Regions from separate parts of the Nonomuraea terrae genome, predicted to be linked through region 2. Evidence: riboswitches for the same ligand, from Rfam matches in the RefSeq annotation. Region 2 holds a riboswitch; the other holds the start of a gene.
The links. A riboswitch is a leader RNA that binds a small molecule or an ion and turns the genes downstream of it on or off. The one in region 2 is predicted to bind glycine.

Region 1 (11,232 bases), on a different contig from region 2:
CCGTTCGGCGGCTTCAAGCAGTCGGGCCTCGGCAGGGAACTCGGCCCGGACGCCCTGGCGGCGTTCACCGAGACCAAGAACGTCTTCATTTCCCAGGAGTAGACATATGCGGCGGTTGCAGGATCGCGTGGCGGTCATCACGGGGGCGGGCAGCGGGATCGGGCTGGCCACGGCCAGGCGGTTCGCCGACGAGGGCGCGAAGGTGGTCTGCGCGGACATCGACGAGGACGCGGGCGCCAAGGCCGCGAACGACGTCGGCGGCCTGTTCGTCAAGGCCGACGTGACCGTGGAGGACGACGTCGTCAGGATGTTCGCCACCGCCCACGAGACCTACGGCAGCGTGGACATCGCCTTCAACAACGCCGGCATCTCCCCGCCCGACGACGACTCGATCCTGGAGACCGGTCTCGACGCCTGGCGCCGCGTCCAGGAGGTGAACCTGACCAGCGTCTACCTGTGCTGCAAGCACGCGATCCCGTACATGCGGCGCCAGGGCAAGGGCTCGATCATCAACACCGCGTCGTTCGTCGCGGTCATGGGGTCGGCGACCTCGCAGATCTCCTACACCGCCGCCAAGGGCGGCGTGCTGGCGATGTCGCGCGAGCTGGGCGTGCAGTTCGCCCGCGAGGGCATCCGGGTGAACGCCCTGTGCCCCGGCCCGGTGAACACGCCGCTGCTGCGGGAGCTGTTCGCCAAGGACCCGGAGCGGGCGCAGCGACGCCTGGTGCACGTGCCGGTCGGGCGTTTCGCCGAGGCGTCGGAGATCGCGGCGGCGGTGGCGTTCCTGGCCAGCGACGACGCCTCGTTCATCACGGCCAGCGAGTTCCTGGTGGACGGCGGCATCTCCGGCGCCTACGTCACTCCGCTGTAGGAGGATCCATGCGTCCCGTCATCGGCATCACCACGTACGTCGAGCCGGCCACGTTCACGGTCTGGCAGGACATGACCGTCGCGCTCCTGCCGTACATGTACGTGGAGGCGGTCGTCCGCGCCGGCGGGCAGCCCGTGCTGCTGCCGCCGGCCGGCGCGCCGGTCTCGGCGTTGCGCGGGCTCGACGGGCTGGTGCTGGCCGGCGGCGGTGACATCGACGCGGCCCGCTACGGCGAGCCGGCGCACGAGCGCACCGGATACGTCCGCGAGTTCCGCGACGAGGCCGAGTTCGCGCTGCTCGCGGCGGCCCTCGACCGGGGCCTGCCGTACCTGGGGGTCTGCCGCGGGATGCAGGTGCTCAACGTCGCGCTCGGCGGGAGCCTGCACCAGCACCTGCCCGACGTGGTGGGGCACGCGGGCCACTCCCCCGCCCCCGGGCGGTTCGGGCACCTGCCGGTCACGGCCGTGCCGGGCACCCGGCTGGCCAAGATCCTCGGCGAGCAGCCGGTGACCGTCCCGCACTACCACCACCAGGCCGTCGCCCGTCTCGCGCCGGGCCTCACGGCCACCGCCACGGCCGAGGACGGCACGGTCGAGGCCGTGGAGCTGGACACGCCGGGGTTCGTCCTGGCGGTGCAGTGGCACCCGGAGGCGGGCGAGGACGACGCGCTGTTCGAGGCGCTCGTGCGGGCCTGCTGAGGCGACCGGTGCGTCACGCCCGAATCCACCCGGACGCGACAAGACCCCCGTCACGGCACTAGGCTGACGGACATCACCGGCAAAACCGCGCGGGAGAGCACCCTGACAGCCGGTCAGTGGTCCCTGAAGGAGCAAGCCCTCCCCGCGAACCTCTCAAGGCAAAGGACCGCGCGGACTCGGACAGGAAACCCGGCTCAAGCGGACAGCCGCCCACCGTCGTGCGGCTGCTGACCTGGCCGGAGCTCCCGTCCGGAGGTGACCTCTGGAAAGCAGGCCCGTCTGGGTCTCGCCGAAGGTGAAAGTCCGGCAAAACTCGGGCGAAGCTCTCAGGCATCCATGACAGAGGGGGAGGATGCTGGCATCCGATCCTGTCCTGAGGTGCGACAAATGTCCCGACCTACGCCGCTACGAGACGTCCACGAGAGCCTCGGCGCCACACTCACCGACTTCGCCGGGTGGCTCATGCCGCTGCGGTACGGCAGCGAGGCCGCCGAGCACAGGGCCGTACGCGAAGCGGCCGGGCTGTTCGACCTGTCCCACATGGGCGAGATCTTCCTGACCGGGCCGCAGGCCGGCGAGGCGCTCGACTTCGCGCTGGTCGGCCACCTGTCGGCGCTGACGCCCGGCAGGGCCCGCTACACCATGATCGTCAACGAGCGCGGCGGGGTGCTGGACGACCTCATCGTCTACCGGCTCGGGGACGAGGAGTTCATGGTCGTCGCGAACGCCTCGAACTACGAAAAAGTTGGAAATGAGCTCAAAACTCGTGCGAAGGCGTACGACGCGGTGGTCGAGGATCGCTCCGACCAGTACGCGCTGATCGCCGTCCAGGGACCCCGTTCCCAGGAGATCCTCGCCACGCTCACCGACGCCGACCTCGGCGGGCTCAAGTACTACGCGGGCCTGCCCGGCCTCGTGGACGGCCGCCGGGCGCTCATCGCCCGCACCGGCTACACCGGCGAGGACGGGTTCGAGCTCTTCGTCGCCAATCAGGACGCCGTGCCGCTCTGGCACGCGATCACCGCGGCCGGCGAGCCGTACGGGCTCAAGCCCGCCGGCCTGTCCAGCCGCGACACCCTCAGGCTCGAAGCCGGCATGCCGCTGTACGGCAACGAGCTGAGCGCCGAGCTCACTCCGTTCGACGCGGGGCTGGGCCGGGTGGTGAAATTCGACAAGCCGGGCGACTTCGTCGGCAGGTCGGCGCTGGAGGCGGTCAAGGACGACACGCCGAAGCGCCGCCTCGTCGGGCTGGTCGCCCGGGGCCGCCGGGTGCCGCGTCACGGCTACCCGGTCACCAAGGACGGCGCCGTCGTCGGCGAGGTCACGAGCGGTGCGCCCTCCCAGTCCCTGGGAAAGCCCATTGCGATGGCCTATGTCGACACCGGCGCCGACTCAGGCCTGGCTGTGGACATCCGGGGCAGCCACGAACCCGTGGACCTGATCGAGCTGCCCTTTTACAGGAGGAACAAGTGAGCAACATCCCTGACGACCTGAGCTACACCAAGGAACACGAGTGGGTCTCCGGTATCGACGACGGACTCACCGTGACCGTGGGCATCACGGCGTTCGCCGCCGACTCCCTTGGTGACGTCGTCTACGTGCAGCTCCCCGACGTCGGCACGAACGTCGAGCATGGTGACTCCATCGGCGAGGTGGAGTCCACCAAGTCGGTGAACGAGATCTACACGCCGGTGGGCGGCGAGGTCGTCGAGGTGAACCAGGCTGTCGTCGACGACCCCAGCCTGGTCAACAGCGACCCGTACGGCGAGGGCTGGATGTTCCGGGTGCGCATGGAAGGCGAGCCCGAGGACCTTCTGTCGCCGCAGGAGTACACCGCACTCACCTCAGGCGAATCCTGACCATTTTGTAGCCGGGGCCCCGACCGGGCCCCGGCCCGCACACGAAGGGCGCATCAATGGCGATCAGCGTCTTCGATCTGTTCAAGGTCGGCATCGGCCCGTCGAGCTCGCACACCGGCGGCCCGATGGCCGCGGCGCACAAGTTCGCCCGCGGCCTGCACCACGATGGCCTGCTCGACCAGGTCGCCCGCGTCGAGGCCATCCTGTACGGCTCACTCGGCCTGACCGGCAAGGGCCACGGCAGCGACAAGGCCGTCCTGCTGGGCCTGTCAGGCGAGAAGCCGGAGCTCGTGGACGTCGACACCGTCGACGCCCGCATCGCCGCCATGCGCGAATCGGGCACCGTCCAGCTGTACGGCACCCACGAGATCCCCTTCGCCGTCGGCGAGGACCTCGTCTTCGAACGGAAGATCTCGCTGCCCGAGCACCCCAACGGCATGCGCTTCACCGCGTACGACCAGGCGGGCGGCAAGCTGCGGGAGAAGGTGTACTTCTCGGTCGGCGGCGGCTTCGTCGTGGACGAGAACGCCACCGGCGCCGACCGCATCAAGCCCGACGACACCGTCCTGCCCCACCCCTTCACCACCGGCGAGGAGCTGCTCAAGCTCTGCTCCAGCACGGGCCTGTCGATCTCCGGCCTCATGCTGGAGAACGAGAAGGCGTTCGGCCGCACCGAGGAGGAGATCCGCGCGGGCCTGCTGCGCCTGTGGCAGGTCATGTCGGAGTGCGTGGCCCGCGGCATCTCCAAGGAGGGCGTCCTGCCGGGTGGCCTGAAGGTCAGGCGGCGCGCCAACCAGCTCTACCGCCGCCTGCAGGCCGAGCCGGCCGAGAAGGACCCGCTGCAGGCGATGGACTGGGTGGCGCTGTTCGCTCTGGCGGTCAACGAGGAGAACGCCGCCGGTGGCCGCATCGTCACCGCGCCGACCAACGGCGCCGCCGGCATCATCCCGGCCGTCCTGACGTACTACAACCGTTTCGTCCCCCACGCCGACGACGAGGGCGTGATCCGCTTCCTGCTCACGGCGGGCGCCATCGGCGTGCTGTTCAAGGAGAACGCCTCCATCTCCGGCGCCGAGGTCGGCTGCCAGGGCGAAGTGGGCTCGGCCTGCTCGATGGCCTCGGCCGGCCTCACCGAGGTCCTCGGAGGCACCCCGGAGCAGGTGGAGAACGCCGCCGAGATCGGCATCGAGCACAACCTCGGCCTGACCTGCGACCCGATCGGCGGCCTCGTGCAGATCCCGTGCATCGAGCGGAACGCGGTGGCCTCCAACAAGGCCATCACGGCGGCCCGCATCGCGCTGCGCGGCGACGGCCGCCACTACGTGGCCCTCGACAAGGCCATCAAGACCATGCGCGACACCGGCCGCGACATGCTCGACAAGTACAAGGAGACCTCACGCGGCGGCCTGGCCGTCAACGTGATCGAGTGCTGACTAACGACGCACGTGCAGGCGGACGACGGACGGTGTTTCGTCGTCCCTGACCTCACGGCGGATGCGGCCGACGATGTCCTGGTCGAGCTTGCTCACCACGGACCCCACGTCGGCCGCCGACGGGCACGTCACGCTGACGCGCAGGCCGTCCGCGGCGACCCGGACGCCGGCCCGGCCGAGGCCCTCCACGCCCTTGAGACCGACGAAGAGCATGGCGGTGCCGGTGCCGTTGTGCGCGCCGCGCCGGCCCCAGCCGAGGGCGAGCAGCAGCCAGCGCAGCGCGACCAGGGCCAGCAGGAGCAGCGCGAGGGCGAGCATCCACAACGGCCACGGCTCCTCGGCCAGTGTCCGGTGGAACTGGGCGGGCAGCACCTTGGCGTTCGGGGGCAGGTCGAAGAGGCGGTCCTGGCCGCGTAGCCACGCGTACGCGCCGAGACCCAGCAGCGTCGCGCCGACGATCGCCAGGCCGATGCGGTTGCCTGCGTACTGACGCATCACATGCCCTTCCTGCGCAGGCGGACGACGACCTCGCCGGTGCCGAGGGTGCCGACGCCGGCCAGGCGATCGCCCACGGCGGTGCCGACCTGCCGGAGCATCGAGCCCGGCGTCTCCTCACCGGTCATGACGGTGACCTCGATGGTGCGGCGGCGCAGGCGTACCCGGGCCTTGTCCACGCCCGCCACCTGCTGGGCGGCGGCACGCAGCGTGCGGCGCAGACCCGGGCGGGTGATGCCGATGACGATCAGCGGGTCGGACGTCTCCACCGGCACCAGCCTGGAGCGGCCCGGCACGACCGCGAGCAGCAGCATCAGCGTGCCGAGCCCGGCCAGGACGAGGGCCGCGGCCTCCGCCTCCGGCCACGTCGTCCTGCCGGCCAGCTCGACCAGCTCGTTCACCGGGACCCAGCCGAGCGGGGCGCCGAGCAGCCCCGAGACGATCTCCGCTGTGGTCGCCCCCAGCCCGCCGACCAGGGCGAGCGCGACGGTGACCCCCGGAACGGTACGCGCGGGCCTGAGCACCTTCCTCGCCCGGCGCAGGCCGGTGTTCCGCGGGGCGGCTGCGACACCGGGCAGTATCTGCTGAAGCGTGGTCATCACAACGACAGACGTACACGGGTGGCGCCGGGCCAGAACCGCGCCCTCGCCGCCCGTTTGCCCGATCATTACGGGTTCGGCGGCGAAGCCGAGTTCATTTTCGTGATATGTCGTTACGCTGCATGTATGGATGACCGCCAGCGCTACGACCGCGCCACCGCGGCTCTCGAACCTCCCTTCGCCGCCGTCGACCTGGCGGCCATCCGCGCCAACGCCGCCGACCTCGTACGACGTGCCGCGGGCAAGCCCATCCGGGTGGCGAGCAAGTCCGTGCGCAGCCGTCCGCTGCTGGAGCGCATCCTCGCCATGGACGGCTTCCGCGGCGTCATGGCGTACACGCTGCCCGAGGCGCTCTGGCTGGCCTCCCACGGATTCACCGACATCCTCGTCGCTTACCCCACCGCCGACCGGCACGCGCTGGCCGCTCTCGCCGGGGACGCCCGCGCGGCCCGCGAGATCACCGTCACGATCGACTCGCCCGCCCACCTGGACTTCGCCGAGGCCGCCGTGGCCGGAGTGCCTTCGCGGTCCGAGATCCGGATATGTCTGGACATCGACGCCTCCTATGTCGCCTTCGGCGGCAGGTTCCGGGCCGGCGTGCTGCGCTCCCCCGTCCGCGAACCCGAGGAGGCCGCCGACCTGGCCGCCGCCGTAGCCAAGCGGCCCGGGTTCCGGCTGGCCGGCCTGATGGCGTACGAGGCCCAGATCGCCGGGGTCGGCGACGACCCGCCCGGCCGGACCCTGTACGCCCGCGCCGTCCGGCTCATGCAGGCCCGCTCGGCCAGAGAGCTCGTCCTGCGCCGCGGACGCATCGTGAACGCCGTCCGCCGCGTCGCCGACCTCGAGTTCGTCAACGGCGGCGGCACCGGGTCGGTCGAGCGCACCGTACGCGAGAAGGCCGTCACCGAGGTGGCGGCCGGGTCGGGATTCTTCCACCCGCGCCTGTTCGACTTCTACCGGCGCTTCACCGGCCGCCCCGCCGCGTTGTTCGCCCTGCCGGTCGTACGCCGCCCCGCCCCCGACACCGTGACGGTGCTCGGCGGCGGCTACCCGGCCTCCGGCTCCGCCGGGCCCAGCCGGCTGCCGCAGCCGTACCTGCCGGCCGGCCTGCGATACGCGCCCGACGAAGGCGCGGGCGAGGTGCAGACGCCGCTGATCGGCCAGGCGGCCGAGGACCTGCGGATCGGCGACCGGGTATGGTTCCGGCACGCCAAGGCAGGCGAACTATGTGAACGCTTCGACACCCTCCACCTCATCGACGGCGACACGGTGGTGGCGTCGGTGCCCACCTACCGAGGCGAGGGCCGCACTTTCCTGTAGGCGCACCGGACGAGAGCCCGCCGGATCCCACCGGACACGGGACCGCTCGCGCCGACCGCCAGGCCGATTCAGACCCGGCGGCGACGGCGGCGCCACAGGACGATCGCCGCGCCCACGACCAGCACCGCCCCGACCCCGATCAGCACCGCCCCCAGGTCGGGCCGCTCCTCGTCCCACACCTGCTGAGCGTCGTCGCCGTACTCGACCGGCCGCGGCGTGACCCCCAGCGCATCGCCCACGGACGCCACGAAATGCCCGGCACGGTCTTTGACGTCGGCCACCGTACGCTCGGCGACCCGCTTGGGGCTCACCCGGTCGGCGATGGCGTCGACCGTCCGCGCCAACTCCGCGCGCGTCTGCGCGATCCGCCGCTCCAACTCGTCGGGATCGGTCTCAGCCATGGCTCTCCTCTCGACCGTACGCCTCGCCCGCGCCACGTTCCGTGCGGGCTTCGTCCGTTCTGGTCGTGATCAGTCTGTCAGGTCGGCGCGCTCCACGGCACGGCGGCCAGGCCGGTAAGTTGGGCGGGAGGAACTGCAGGAGGGCCCATTGACCGAAACCAAGCTCGCGCCCGGCGAGGCCGCGCCCGAGTTCACGCTCACCACCGCCGACGGCGGCACCGTCTCCCTTGACGCCTACCGCGGCAAGCGGGTGATCCTCTATTTCTACCCCGCCGCGATGACGCCTGGCTGCACCAAGCAGGCGTGCGACTTCCGCGACAGCCTGAGCGGGCTCACCGCCGAAGGTTTCGCCGTCCTCGGCGTGTCGAAGGACAAACCGGAGAAGCTCGCCAAGTTCGCCGAGCGCGACGCCCTGACCTTCCCGCTGCTGTCCGACCCCGACCTGTCCGTCCACCAGGCCTACGGCGCGTACGGCACCAAGAAGCTGTACGGCAAGGAGGTCGTCGGCGTGATCCGCTCGACCTTCGTCATCGACGGCGACGGCAAGATCGAGCACGCCCTCTACAACGTGAAGGCAACCGGCCACGTAGCCTCACTCAAGAAAAAGCTCGGCCTGTCCTGACCCGAGCAAGGCGTACCGGGTAGGGCCCGCACCGAGCGGGCCCTCTTGGCAGAGGCTCTCCCCGAGGGTCCTCACCACACCTGCGCGCGGGTTACCGACGGGCGATCACCGCCCGCGCACGGCTCTGCCGGAAAGAGGCTCCTCAGGCTCACGCACGATCCCACACCACAACGGTCGTCGCTTCCGGCACTCGGGGCGGCGTCGCAGGGTCGCATCTCCCCCGCCGCCGTCTGTCGTTGGAGTTGCTCCCCTGCGCTATACGGAGCGCTAAACTATGCCAAGCCCGCTTTGGCGGGGACTGCGCGGGCGTGGCGAAATAGGCATACGCGGCAGGTTTAGGTCCTGTTGGTGGAGACACTGTGGGGGTTCGAGTCCCCCCGCCCGCACCCCTTATCACCGGGCCTGGTTCTGTTTCTTCCGGCGAATGTCGCCGTTTGCGCATGGCAGTTCGGGCACAGCAATCTCAGGTTTTCCCTCCGGTTGTCGAGCGGGTCACCGTTGACGTGATCGACCTCCAACGTCAGCGGCCGCCCTTGCCAGGTCTCCCCAACGCCGCACTGCGAGCAGCGCACGGGCACGCCGATCTCTGCCAGCGCGCGCCGCAGCACTGCTCCAGGAGTACGGCCGGAGCCTGGAGGGCGTTCGACGAGGACGCGGGCCGGATCTCTGCGTGGTCGGCTCAGCACCGAGCTGGTGGGCTGGCGGACGAAGTGGGAGGTGTCGATGCCGAAACGCGCGATGCACCGCAGAAGACGCCGCCGGTTCGTCTCACCGATCTCCAGGCCGAGCAGGCGCATCATGGCCGCCACCGATCGCGACCGCGCCGCCGCAGATCTGACCTCGGCCTCGCCGAGTCGAATCCGCTGATAACCGGCGGGCTCCGCGATGCCGTACGCACGCAGCCGGCGGTGGACCTCCGCGCGGGATCGCCCGCTTTCTGGGAGGTCGAGGCGCCGCAGAATCTGCCGCATGCTCTTCGCCCCCTCAGCCGCCTCTTCGAGCGCACGGCGATCGAACTGTGGGTAGGGGGGCGACGGACGCCCCGGCAGATGAGAGAAGTGCGACGTATCGAGGCCGAGTAGTTTGATACGGCGGCTGATGTGCGTGTGGGCCCCGCCGCTGCGTGGGATTTTCAGGTAATCGAGGACGCCGTTGATGCTCGTGGACGCCGCCACCGCCGCGGCGAGAGTCTCGGGCCGGTATTTATGCCGAGGCATCCGCCGGAAGTGACTGGTATCGATTTCCAGCAAGGTGATTTTCCGCCGGAGCGAGGCACGGCGACCGCCCGAGTTGCGCAGCCCCAGCAAGGACGCCACCTCGGTCAGCGACCGGGCTCGACGAACGCATCGGGCCAGCTCTTCAGGCGTGGGCTCGGCATCAGGCATGGCGCCAGACTAGAAAGGCCGACCGACATTTTCGGGAGCCGGATCCGCCTCGCTCAATACCCCCGAAATAACCGGAATTTCGGCAATGTCAGCCCGTCCAGGTGGGGCCCTCGTCGTTGGGGGCTATGGGGGGTGGGGGTTCGAAGCAGACGGCGCTGTTCTCCGTGACGTGGCATCGGTCGCCCGGTGGGGCCAAGGGGTGCTGGCCGGGCACCAGGTAGACGTCGAAGCCGCGGCGTTCGGTGAGGCCGGTGAACGCGCTCACCGTGATGCCGCCGAGCAGCCCGCCGGCCACGAGCCCGAGCACGCCCACGCCGACGACCTGGGTCTTCCTGCGGCGCAGAAAGTCGCGGAAGGCCGATGGAGGCACGGGGTCCGGGGTGGGGGTGGTGGGCGGGATGTAGGCGTAGCCGCGGTCGGCGCCCTCGCCGTACTTCAGGCCGCGGGGTTCGGGGTCCACGCCGGGCTGGTGGAGGCGTCTGGTGGGGGCCGGGTCGCGCGGCGCTTCCTCTTCGCCGCGCGACCCGCCGTCTCGATCATGATCCGCCATCACGATCTCCCTTTACTCGCCCGTGAAGGGCGCTCCCAGAAATAGAGGATGGCAAAACCACCGTAAGCCCTGTGTAAGCGCAGCGCCATGTCAGACCTGGGTCGTACGAGCACTTCACCCTTCAGGTGGACCAATGTGCTGCGGAACGTCCCTATCGTGAGGGTGTGTTCGGCAGGATGCGGGTGTGGTCCAGACGCCACGAGAGGGCGGTGGCGGCCCTCCGGGTGGCTCCTCTGGCGGTGTTGTGCGCCGCCTTGGCGGTGCCGATCGCGACGGCCGACCCGGCCGGGGGCCTGCCCATCAGTGTGGTGGGCTACCTGGCCCTGTCGGCCGCGTTGCTGGCGCCACTGGTGTGGATCGCACGGCCGGTCGCGTCGTTCGCGGTCATCGCGCTGGTCAGCTTCGGGCAGTGGCTGCAGGACCTCGCCGTGCTGCCGGCCAACCTGGCGGTGCTGGTCGCGCTCTGGGCGGTGGCCTACCGGTGCGCGTTCCGCTGGGCGCTCGCGGCGGTGCTGGTGGCGGAGCTGGGCACGTTCCTGGCGCTGGTCAACTGGCATGATCCCACGTTCGGGATGTTCTTCGGCGGCTCGATCTTCGTGGTGACGGTCTGGCTGACCGGCCTGTACGCCGGCACCCGACGGCGCTACCTGGAGGGCCTGGAGGAGCGCGCGGAACGCGCCGAGCGCGAACGCGACCAGCAGGCCAGGATGGCCGCCGCGGCCGAGCGGGCGCGGATCGCCAGGGAGCTGCACGACGTCGTGGCCCACAACGTCAGCGTCATGGTCGTGCAGGCCGACGGCGCCGCGTACGCGCTGGACGGCGACGTGGAGCAGGCCCGCGAGGCCGTCACCACCATCTCCAGGACCGGCCGCGCCGCGCTGGCCGAGATGCGCCGGCTGGTGGGCGTCCTGCGCGAGAACGAGGCCGCGGCCACCGACTACACCCCGCAGCCGGGGCTCGGCCAGCTGGAGGAGCTCGTCCGAGGCTCGGCGGTGCCGG
Region 2 (11,232 bases):
GTGGACGCCCAGGCCGACCTGGGCTGCGGGGCCTACGACGAAGACCTGCTCATCGTCGACGCCCCCCACGCCGGCTCCGGTCAGCCGTGGGACTGGTCCGCCGTGCGCGGCCGCCCCTCGGGGCAGTGGATGCTGGCGGGCGGCCTCGACCCGGCCAACGTGGCCGAGGCCATCGCCGCCGCCGATCCCTGGGGCGTCGACGTCTCCAGCGGGGTGGAGACGTCCCCGGGAGTGAAGGACTCCACCCTGATCAAGGCGTTCCTGAGGGCCGTACGCGCAGCCGCCCCGCGTGGATGAGCCCGCCCGGGCCGTCGGCCTCGCCCGCGCCGTCGGCTTCCTGCACGACTTCGCCCGTCGCAAGGCCCCTCGCGTGGTGCCGGCGCCCGGCGGTTTCGCGGTGCTCGACGACCGCTTCCCCGGCTCGTACGACGACAACAAGCTCATGGTGCGGACAGCGGCCGACGACACCGAGCTCAGGGGCCGGACGGCGGGCGACGATGCGGCCGGGCGGTTGCTCGCCGCAGCCGATGAGGTGCCGGCCGAGCGCGCGCACCGGCTGGTGTGCGTTCACGAAGACCGCCGTGGCACGGCGCTCGCTCCCGCCTTCGCCGCCGCCGGCTACGCACACGAGACGAACCTGGTCATGGCCTTCCGCGGCGACGCCCCCCAGGATCCGCCGCGAGCCGAGCGGCTCGGCCTCGACGAGCTGGTGCCGGTGCTGCGCCGGGACTGGCGCCGTACGCTGCCGCAGGCCCCCGCCGACGTGATCGACGAGCTGGCCCGGCGGGCCGAGGCACGGCTGCGGGGCGCCGGCACGGTCGGCTTCCACGCGATCCGCACCGCCGAGGGTGAGATCGCCGCCCGCGCCGACCTGTACGTCCACAGCGGCGTCGCCCAGATCGAGAACCTCTTCACCACCGAGCGGCACCGCAGCAGGGGATACGCGCGGGCCCTGATGGCGGCCATGCTCGCGGCGGCCGCCGGAGCCGAACTGATCTTCCTGGTGGCCGATTCCGCCGGCTGGCCCCGCCGCTTCTACGCCCGTCTCGGTTTCGAGGAGAAAGGCCGCACGCACGACTTCCTCCGCACCTGACCCACCCCGGTCAGAAAACCGGACACCACCTGCGGAAACGGATGGAACAGATGTGCCCATCCGAGACCGCTGAGACCGAGTTCCACGCAGTAGGGTCTGCTGCGTGAGTGAAACTTCCGCCGAGGACCGTATCTGGACGGTCCCCAACCTGCTGAGCTTCCTGCGCCTGCTTGGTGTGCCCGTGTTCCTCTGGCTCGTGCTCGGGCCCAGGGAGGACGGCTGGGCCATCGGCGTGCTCGCGGTGGCGGGTTTCACCGACTGGCTCGACGGGAAGATCGCCCGCGCGTTCAACCAGACCAGCCGCCTGGGCCGGCTCATCGACCCGGCCGCCGACAAGCTCTACGTCTTCTCCACGATCTTCGCGCTGCTGGTGCGCGAGATCATCCCCTGGTGGCTCGTCGCCGCCATCCTCCTGCGCGAGGCCTTCGTCGGATGTTCCATCCTCGTACTCCGCAAATACGGATATAGGGCACTTCAGGTGCATTTTTTGGGCAAGGCGGCCATGTTCAACCTCATGTACGCCTTCCCGCTCCTCTTCCTTGGCTCCCATGCTGGGTGGTATGCCGATATAGCCCAGATCGTCGGGTGGGCATTCGCGCTCTGGGGAACGGGCCTGTACTGGTGGGCGGGGGTGCTGTATGTGGTACAGGTGCGACAACTCGTAACCGCGGCCAAGAAGGAGTGATCGGGTGAAGGCGGTCGTCATGGCGGGCGGGGAGGGCACTCGGCTGCGTCCGATGACCGCCAACCAGCCCAAGCCCCTGCTCCCCGTGGCCAACCGCCCGATCATGGAACACGTGTTACGCCTGCTCAAGCGGCACGGCGTGACCGAGACCGTGGTGACGCTGCAGTTCCTCGCCGCCCTCGTGCGCAACTACTTCGGCGACGGCGACGAGCTCGGCATGCATCTCCAGTACGCCACCGAGGACGTCCCCCTCGGCACCGCGGGAAGCGTCAAGAACGCCGCCGCCCGGCTCCGCGACGACCGATTCCTCGTCATCTCCGGCGACGCCCTGACGGATATTGATTTGTCCGACATGATCCGTTTTCATCGGGAAAATGGGGCGCTGGTGACGATCGGCCTGAAACGCGTCCCCAACCCGCTCGAATTCGGGATCATCATCGTCGACGACTCCGGCCGCGTGCAGCGCTTCCTGGAGAAGCCCACGTGGGGCCAGGTCTTCTCCGACACCGTCAACACCGGCATCTACGTCATGGAGCCCGAGGTCCTCGACGCCGTCGCCGAGGGCGTGCCGGTCGACTGGTCCGCCGACGTCTTCCCCGCCCTGCTCGCCGGCGGCGCCGCCATCTATGGCTACGTGGCCGACGGCTACTGGGAGGACGTCGGCACCCACGAGAGCTACCTCAAGGCCCAGGCCGACGCCCTGTCGGGCAAGGTCCAGCTCGACATCGGCGGCTTCGAGGTCTCCCCGGGCGTCTGGGTGGCCGACTCGGCCTCGGTCGACCCCGACGCCGTGCTCAAGGGCCCGCTGCTCGTCGGCGACTACGCCAAGGTGGAGGCGGGCGCCGAGCTGCGCGAGTACACCGTGCTCGGCAACAACGCGGTCGTCCGCGAGGGCGCCTTCCTGCACCGCGCGGTCGTCCACGACAACGTCTACCTCGGCCCCGGCGCCCACCTGCGCGGCTGCGTCATCGGCAAGAGTACCGACGTGATGGCCGGCGCCCGCATCGAGGAGAACGCCGTCATCGGCGACGAGTGCGTCATCGAGGCCGAAGCGTACGTCTCCAGCGGCGTCAAGGTCTACCCGTTCAAGACCATCGAGGCCGGCGCGGTCGTCAACACCAGCGTCATCTGGGAGTCGCGCGGCCAGCGCAACCTGTTCGGCCCGCGCGGCGTCAGCGGCCTGGTCAACGTCGAGATCACCACCGAGCTCTGCGTCCGCCTGGCCAGCGCGTACGCCACCACCCTGCGCAAGGGCGCCCACGTCGTCACCTCCCGCGACTGCTCGCTGGCCGCCAGGGCGCTGAAGCGGGCCGTCAACGCCGCGCTGACCGCCAGCGCCATCAACGTGCTCGACCTCGAGGCCGCCCCGATGCCCGTCACCCGCTTCCACACCGCCAGGGAGTCGGCGGCCGGCGGCATCGCCCTGCGCACCACCCCGGGCGACCCGCAGAGCGTGGACATCGTCATCATGGACGGCCGCGGCGCCGACCTGCCGCCGGCCGCCCAGCGCAAGCTGGAGCGGGTCTTCTCCCGCCAGGAGTTCCGCCGCGCCTTCCCCGGCGAGATCGCCGAGCTCACCTACCCGTCCAGGGCCGTCGAGGACTACACCCACGAGCTGCTCACCCACGTCGGCGTGAGCGGCGTACGCGACATGAAGGTGGTCGTCGACTGCGCCGGCGGCACCTCCTCGCTCGTGCTGCCCACGTTGCTCGGGCGGGTCGGCGTCGAGGTGCTCACCGTCAACGCGCGCCTCGACGACGTCTCGCCCACCGAGACGCTGGCCGGCCGCCGCCGCGACCTGCAACGCCTGTCGGAGCTGGTCAGCTCCTCGCGGGCGGCGTTCGGCGTGCGGTTCGACCCGGTCGGCGAGCGCATCGCCCTCGTCGACGAGAAGGGCCAGCTGATCAGCGAGGAACGCGCCCTGCTCGTCGTGCTCGACCTGGTCGCCGCCGAACGCCAGGGCGGCCGGGTGGCCCTGCCGGTCACCACGACCCGGGTCGCCGAGCAGGTCTGCCGCTTCCACGGCGTCCAGGTGCAGTGGACCACCACCTCGCTCGACGCCCTCACCTCGGCGGCCGCCGGCCCGGACATGATCTTCGCCGCCGACGGGCGCGGCGGCTTCGTGGTCCCGGAGTTCAGCCCCGCCATCGACGGGCTGGCCGCGTTCATGCGGCTGCTCGGCCTGGTCGCCCGCACCCGGTTGTCGCTCAGCCAGATCGACGCGCGGATCCCGGAGGTCAAGCTGCTCAAACGCGCCGTGCCGACGCCGTGGGCGGCCAAGGGCGCCGTCATGCGCTCGGTCATGGAGGCCGCCGAGGCCGAGCCCGACGGCTGCCGCATCGACACCACCGACGGCGTCCGGGTGGCCCGTGACGACGGCAGCTGGGTGCTCGTGCTGCCCGCCGCCGCCGAGCCGGTCACCGACCTGTGGGCCGAGGCGTGGGACGTGGACGCCGCCCAGACCCTGCTCGAGCGCTGGGCCCGCATCGTCGAGCAGGCCGCCACCTGATCCCGGAAAAATCCATGCCCGCGACGTGCGCGCGGAGTGCCGCAAGATCGTAATGTTGAAACGCGCGGCGGCATGGACCACGGGGCGGGCGCAGCGGTAACTTTGTCTGCGTCCGACACCCGAGTCCAGCGCCCCGCCTTGACCTTTGCCGCTGATCAGCGTAAGTTGCGGCATTCGCAAACGTGAAAGAGCGAAGGCAGGCGCGCCCGAAAGCACCGTGTCTTCGCGGTAGGAGGCCGAGCCGATCGATGCCGAGCGTCTACTGCACGCAGTGCGGGCACGCCAACCCCGAGGATGCCCGTTTCTGTTCCCGCTGTGGGTCACCGCTGACCAGACCCGAGGTCTCCGGGGACACCACGTCGACGATCTCCGTCGCGGGAATCGAGGCGTACGAGGCTGAGACAGGCGACATGCTCCTGGCCGAGCGGGCGCTCGTCGAGCAGCTCCCGCCCGGCGCGGCGTTGCTCACGGTGACCAGGGGCCCCAACCAGGGCAGCCGTTTCAGGCTGGACAAAGACCTGACCACGACCGGGCGCCACCCGGAGAGCGACATCTTCCTCGACGACATCACGGTCTCCCGCCGCCACGTCGAGTTCTACCGGCACCGCGGGGGCCAGTTCTCCGTGCGCGACGTGGGCAGCCTCAACGGCACCTACGTCAACCGCGAGCGGATCGAGGAGGTTCCGCTGCACTCCGGAGACGAGGTGCAGATCGGCAAGTTCCGCCTTCTTTTCCTGATGCGCGGCAACCCAGGCGCATGAGCGGGCGGAGTGAGCGACCCATGGAGACGTCCCCAGCGGGGGAGCCGTTGCGGGAGGCGGCATGAGCTCACAGGCCGCACGCTCGCACATGAGCATCGGGGAGGTGCTCGCCCTGCTGCAGGGCGAGTTCCCCGATGTCACCGTCTCCAAGATCCGGTTCCTCGAGGGTGAGGGCCTGATCGAGCCCGAGCGCAGCCCGTCCGGCTTCCGCAAGTTCACCCACCTGCACGTCGAGCAGCTCCGCTTCATCCTCACCGAGCAGCGCGACAACTACCTGCCGCTGCGGGTGATCAAGGACAAGATGGCCGAGAGCTTCGGCCGCCCCCGCGTGCTGCAGGACAAGCAGGAGGTCAGGCTCAGCCGGGCCGAGCTGCTGGAGGCTGCCGGCATCGACGAGGAGACCCTCGAGGAGCTCGAAGACTACGGCCTGCTCGCCCCGGTGGCCCGCCGCTACGACGAGGAGGCCCTCACCGTGGCCCGCACCGTCGGCTCGTTGTCCCGCTTCGGCCTGCACGCCCGCCACCTGCGCGCGGTCAAGGCGGCGGCCGAGCGCGAGTGCGGCCTGGTCGAGCAGACCGTCGCCCCCATACTCAAGCGGCGCGCCCCCGGCGCCATCGGCGAGGCCGACGAGGCGGCGAGGGAGCTGTCCACGCTCCTGCTCGATCTGCACGCGTCCCTTGTGCGCACGGGAGTCCGGTCGGTCCTCGGAGGTTGAGGCCGGGGCGAGCTGGGAGGCGGGGGCACATTCCGGGCCCTGCGGGTGTTACGTTGAAACGAAGAGCCATTCAGCCAGAAGCGATGTTCGAAGAGCTGTGCCGGGTGACCGGTCAGGATTACGGAGCAGCCCGTGTTGCAGATGGAGGTCGTGGGCGTAAGAGTTGAGATGCCCACAAATCAGCCGATCGTCTTGCTCAAGGAGGCACACGGGGAACGGTTCCTGCCCATCTGGATCGGCATGACCGAAGCCACGGCCATCGCCCTCGCCCAGGCGGAGGAGCCGCCGCCGCGGCCACTCACTCATGACCTGTTCCGCGACGTGCTGAGCGCCCTCGGCGTCGGCCTGCGGGCGGTCAACATCGTCGCGCTGCGCGACGGCATCTTCTTCGCCGATCTCGTCTTCTCCAACGGCGTGGAGGTCAGCGCCCGGCCGTCCGACTCCATCGCGCTCGCCCTGCGCACGGGGGCGCGCATCTTCGCCAGCGAGGAGGTCGTGCAGGAGGCGGGCGTGATCATCCCCGACGACCAGGAGGACGAGGTGGAGAAGTTCAGGGAGTTCCTTGACACGATCACTCCCGAGGACTTCGGCCGGGCGGGGTAGGTATTTCAGTGCATTTACGCTTCACGACGCGCCGAGCCGGATCGTTGACTGAGCATGGTCACGGTCCTACGGTGCAAGTGAAACCCGTGGCCGCACTTTACCAACCCCCAGATCAGGCCACGGGATGAGAGAAAGCCGGAGGTCCGCGTGGCGGTCAGCAGCGGCGAGGGTAAGACGGCCGGCCAGGAAGATCCGGTGCGGCGCGAGAGTGCGCGGCAGCGTGCCGGGGAGCAGGGCCTGCTCTTCGACGAGCAGCCGGCGACGCTGCCGGACGACATCGGATACCGCGGGCCGACGGCCTGCGCGGCGGCCGGCATCACTTACAGGCAGCTCGACTACTGGGCGCGCACGGGCCTGGTCGAGCCCACGATAAGGGCCGCACAGGGCTCGGGCTCGCAGCGCCTCTACAGCTTCCGCGACATCCTGGTGCTCAAGGTCGTCAAGCGGCTCCTCGACACGGGAGTGTCGCTGCAGCAGATCCGCACGGCCGTGCAGCACCTGCGTGACCGCGGCGTCGCCGACCTCGCGCAGATCACCCTCATGAGCGACGGCGTCAGCGTCTACGAGTGCACCTCCGCAGACGAGGTGATCGACCTGCTCCAGGGCGGCCAGGGCGTGTTCGGCATCGCGCTCGGCCGGGTCTGGCGAGAGGTCGAGGGCTCCCTCGCGGAGCTGCCGGGGGAACGCGCGGCGGTCGAGGACACCGTCCCGGCCGACCACCCCGCTGACGAACTCGCCCGCCGGCGCCGCGCGCGCCGCATCGGCTGATCCGGGCTCCCGCGACAGGCCGGCGAACCCGGCCGATCCTCACCATCCCGGCGCACCGTAGTAATCTAGGACGGGTAAGGCTGACGACCCCGTGCGGGAGAGTCCCCGGGCACTGATCCCGGGGCGCCGAAGGAGCAACCCTCCCCGGAATCTCTCAGGCATCCGGTACCGCTGGGCGAGGCAACTCTGGAAAGCAGGCGCGTTCGCCAGACGCGCCTCACCGACGGTGCAAGCCCCACCGGGGTGAAGCTCTCAGGTCCCGTTGACAGAGGGGGAGATCCGGCACTCGCCCGCGCCCTGGCGCCGGTCTCCATAGCCTCGGGAGGCACCTCCATGACCGACCTGACCGCACCGCCCTTCTCGTCCCGGCACATCGGGCCCTCGGAGTCCGAGCAGCAGCGCATGCTCGAGGCCGTCGGCTTCGAGTCCGTGGCGGACCTGGTGGCGGTGGCCGTGCCCGAGGCCATCAGGGCCAAGGACAGCCTCAAGCTGCCCGCCGCGATCGGCGAGGCCGAGGCCATCGCCGAGCTGCGCGCCCTGGCCGGGCGCAACCGCGTGCTCACCTCCATGATCGGCCTGGGCTACTACGACACCGTCACGCCCGCCGTCATCCGGCGCAACCTGCTGGAGAACCCGGGCTGGTACACCGCGTACACGCCGTACCAGCCGGAGATCTCGCAGGGCCGTCTCGAGGCGCTGCTGAACTTCCAGACGGTCGTCTCCGACCTCACCGGCCTGCCGGTGGCCGGCGCGTCGCTGCTCGACGAGGGCACGGCCGCCGCCGAGGCCATGACGCTGGCCCGCCGGGCGGGCAAGTCGAAGAGCTCGGTGTTCGTGATCGACGCCGACGCGCTGCCGCAGACCAAGGCCGTGCTGGCCACCCGCGCCGAGCCGCTCGGCATCACCCTCGTGGAGCACGCGCTGGACGGCGAGCTGCCCGAGTGCTTCGGCGTGCTCGTCCAGTATCCGGGCGCCTCCGGGCGGGTGCGCGACTTCCGCGCCGTGGCCGTCGCCGCGCACGAGGCGGGCGCGCTCGTCGTGGCCGCCGCCGACCTGCTGGCCCTGACGCTCGTGGCCGCCCCAGGGGAGCTGGGCGCCGACATCGCGATCGGCTCCTCGCAGCGGTTCGGCGTGCCGTTCGGGTTCGGCGGGCCGCACGCCGCCTACATGTCCGTACGCGAGGGGCTGCAGCGGCAGCTGCCGGGCCGCCTGGTCGGCGTGTCGGTGGACGCCGACGGCGGCCCCGCCTACCGGCTGGCCCTGCAGACCCGCGAGCAGCACATCCGCCGCGAGAAGGCCACCAGCAACATCTGCACCGCCCAGGTCCTGCTCGCCGTCATCGCCAGCATGTACGCCGTCTACCACGGCCCCGAGGGCCTGCGCCGCATCGCCCACCGGGTGCACCGGTACGCCGTCGTCCTGGCCGACGGGCTGCGCCGGGCCGGGGTCGAGGTCGTGCACGACGAGTTCTTCGACACCGTGCTGGCCCGCGTGCCCGGCCGGGCCGCCGAGGTCGTGGCCGCCGCCGCCGAGCGGGGCGTCAACCTCTGGCAGGCCGGCGCCGACCACGTCTCCGTCTCCTGCGACGAGAAGACCGGCGCCGCCGAGATCGCCAAGGTGTGGGCCGCCTTCGGCGCGCCCGCCGCCGGTGTGGACATCGAGGGCGCCGCCGACGCGCTGCCTCACACGCTGCTGCGCGAGAGCGACTACCTCACGCACCCCGTCTTCCACCAGTACCGCTCCGAGACGGCGATGCTGCGCTACCTGCGCAAGCTCCAGGACAAGGACATCGCCCTCGACCGCTCCATGATCCCGCTCGGCTCCTGCACGATGAAGCTGAACGCGACCACCGAGATGGAGCCCATCACCTGGCCGGAGTTCGCCGCGATCCACCCGTACGCGCCGGAGGAGCAGTCCGAGGGCTATCGCGAGCTGATCGGCACGCTGGAGAGCTGGCTGGCCGAGGTGACCGGCTACGACGCCGTCTCCATCCAGCCGAACGCCGGCTCCCAGGGCGAGTTCGCCGGCCTGCTGGCCATCCGCGCCTACCACCGCGCGGGCGGCCAGGGTGAGCGCGACGTCTGCCTCATCCCGTCCTCCGCCCACGGCACGAACGCCGCCAGCGCCGTCATGGCCGGCATGCGGGTCGTCGTCGTGGCCTGCGACGACAACGGCAACGTCGACCTAGCCGACCTCGACGCCAAGATCGCCAAGCACCGTGACGCCCTCGCGGCGATCATGGTGACGTACCCGTCGACGCACGGCGTGTACGAGGAGACCATCACCGAGATCTGCGAGAAGGTGCACGAGGCCGGTGGCCAGGTGTACGTCGACGGCGCCAACCTCAACGCCCTGGTCGGCCTGGCCAAGCCGGGCGCGTTCGGCGCCGACGTGTCCCACCTCAACCTGCACAAGACCTTCTGCATCCCGCACGGCGGCGGCGGCCCCGGCGTCGGCCCGGTCGCGGTGCGCGCGCACCTGGCCGACTACCTGCCCGGCCACCCGCTGCGTGACGGCGCCCCGGTCGGTCCGGTCTCGGCGGCCCCGTACGGATCGGCGGGCATCCTGCCGATCTCGTGGGCGTACGCCAGGATGATGGGCGGCGAGGGCCTCAAGGCGGCCACCGAGCAGGCCATCCTGTCGGCGAACTACCTGGCCAGGCGCCTGGCCCCGCACTACCCGGTGCTCTACACCGGCCGCGGCGGCCTGGTGGCGCACGAGTGCATCGTCGACCTGCGGCAGATCACCAAGGAGACGGGCGTCACCGTGGACGACGTGGCCAAGCGGCTCATCGACTACGGGTTCCACGCGCCGACCATGTCGTTCCCGGTGGCCGGCACGCTCATGATCGAGCCGACCGAGAGCGAGGACCTCGGCGAGCTCGACCGGTTCGTCGACGCCATGATCGCCATCCGCGGCGAGATCGCCAAGGTGGCCTCCGGCGACTACGACAAGAGCGACAACCCGCTGCGCAACGCCCCGCACACGGCCGCGGCGGTCACCGCTGACGAGTGGCCGCACCCGTACACCCGCAGCGAGGCGGCCTACCCGGTGCCCTCGCTGCGCGACGGGAAGTACTGGGTGCCGGTGCGCCGCATCGACCAGGCCTACGGCGACCGCAACCTGGTCTGCTCCTGCCCGCCCCTCGAGGCGTACGAGGACTGAGCCCGCGCGCCGAAGGACCGGCCGGGGCCGACCGATCCGGCCAGTCCTTCGGCGGCAAGTGGGCAGACATGATCGCCGGAAATCGTTAGGCTCGGGGCGACCGTCGCCCCGAGGAGCCTCCTTGACGTCATCAGAGCTGCAGACCTCGCCCCTCGACACCGCCCGCCTGCTCGCCGAACGCGGAGACCTCGAGGGCGCCGCCGCCATCCTGTCCGAGCTCGCCGCCGACCACGAGGAGCCCGACCGGGCGCAGGCCGCCGTCGGGCTGGCCGTGGTGCTGGAGCAACGCGGCGAGGTCGAGGCCGCCAGGGCCGCCGCCCGCACCGCGCTGGCCACCGGGCATCCCGAGTTCGCCGCCCAGGCCGCCTGCCACCTCGCCCAGGGCTTCGAACGCGAGGGGCGCGACGACCAGGCCAGGGCCGCCTGGCAGGCCGTGCTGGGCGTCGGCACGGCCGCGTACGTGCCGCTGGCCCACCTCGCGCTGGCCCGGCTGGCCGTGCGGGCGCAGAACCTGGAGGAGGCCGAGCGGGAGTTCCGCGCCGCCATGGAGACGAGCATGGAGGCGGGTGACGAGGGGGTCGGCGCTCACGCGGCGCAGCAGCTCGCGGACCTGATGATGGAGCACGGCGAGCCGGGGGCGGCCGCCGAGGTGCTGCTGGACGCCCTGGAGTTCGCGCCCGCGGACGAGATGCCGGGGCTGCGCGTCCAGCTCGGCATCGCGCATCTGGAGCTGGCCTGCGCCGAGTTCGCCGAGAGCCTGGAGGACGGCGCCGACCCGCGCACGGGCGCCCTGGCGATCGAGCTGCTGGCGCGCACGCTTCCGCTGCGCGGGCGCGCCGACGACGCCGACCGGGTCTGGACGTACGGGCTGGAGCACGAGGACGAGACGCTGGCCGCGGAGGTGCGGCTGCGTTACCAGCGCGACGCCTGACC

Region 1: linked by a shared signal. The riboswitch ahead of gcvT (glycine cleavage system aminomethyltransferase GcvT) and the one ahead of gcvP (aminomethyl-transferring glycine dehydrogenase) in region 2 are both predicted to bind glycine.

The regions. Positions count from the first base shown of each region.
Region 1 is NZ_JBITLL010000007.1:680,053-691,284, reverse strand. Features, by position in the region: gene ACIBP6_RS37325 (aldehyde dehydrogenase family protein) at 1-102, shown strand, start outside; gene ACIBP6_RS37320 (3-oxoacyl-ACP reductase) at 107-871, shown strand; gene ACIBP6_RS37315 (gamma-glutamyl-gamma-aminobutyrate hydrolase family protein) at 880-1,569, shown strand; glycine riboswitch at 1,650-1,748, shown strand; glycine riboswitch at 1,822-1,922, shown strand; gene gcvT (glycine cleavage system aminomethyltransferase GcvT) at 1,957-3,042, shown strand; gene gcvH (glycine cleavage system protein GcvH) at 3,039-3,428, shown strand; gene ACIBP6_RS37300 (L-serine ammonia-lyase) at 3,485-4,861, shown strand; gene ACIBP6_RS37295 (hypothetical protein) at 4,862-5,356, opposite strand; gene ACIBP6_RS37290 (DUF6286 domain-containing protein) at 5,356-5,955, opposite strand; gene ACIBP6_RS37285 (amino acid deaminase/aldolase) at 6,082-7,275, shown strand; gene ACIBP6_RS37280 (DUF3618 domain-containing protein) at 7,344-7,676, opposite strand; gene bcp (thioredoxin-dependent thiol peroxidase) at 7,825-8,298, shown strand; tRNA gene ACIBP6_RS37270 (tRNA-Leu) at 8,601-8,684, shown strand; partial or broken gene ACIBP6_RS37265 (hypothetical protein) at 8,784-9,095, opposite strand; gene ACIBP6_RS37260 (hypothetical protein) at 9,772-10,233, opposite strand; gene ACIBP6_RS37255 (sensor histidine kinase) at 10,398-11,232, shown strand, end outside.
Region 2 is NZ_JBITLL010000003.1:196,131-207,362, reverse strand. Features, by position in the region: gene ACIBP6_RS13445 (phosphoribosylanthranilate isomerase) at 1-297, shown strand, start outside; gene ACIBP6_RS13440 (GNAT family N-acetyltransferase) at 290-1,093, shown strand; gene ACIBP6_RS13435 (CDP-alcohol phosphatidyltransferase family protein) at 1,197-1,778, shown strand; gene ACIBP6_RS13430 (sugar phosphate nucleotidyltransferase) at 1,783-4,287, shown strand; gene ACIBP6_RS13425 (FHA domain-containing protein) at 4,536-5,048, shown strand; gene ftsR (transcriptional regulator FtsR) at 5,110-5,763, shown strand; gene ACIBP6_RS13415 (bifunctional nuclease family protein) at 5,896-6,366, shown strand; gene ACIBP6_RS13410 (MerR family transcriptional regulator) at 6,514-7,134, shown strand; glycine riboswitch at 7,219-7,315, shown strand; glycine riboswitch at 7,316-7,410, shown strand; gene gcvP (aminomethyl-transferring glycine dehydrogenase) at 7,468-10,299, shown strand; gene ACIBP6_RS13400 (tetratricopeptide repeat protein) at 10,421-11,230, shown strand.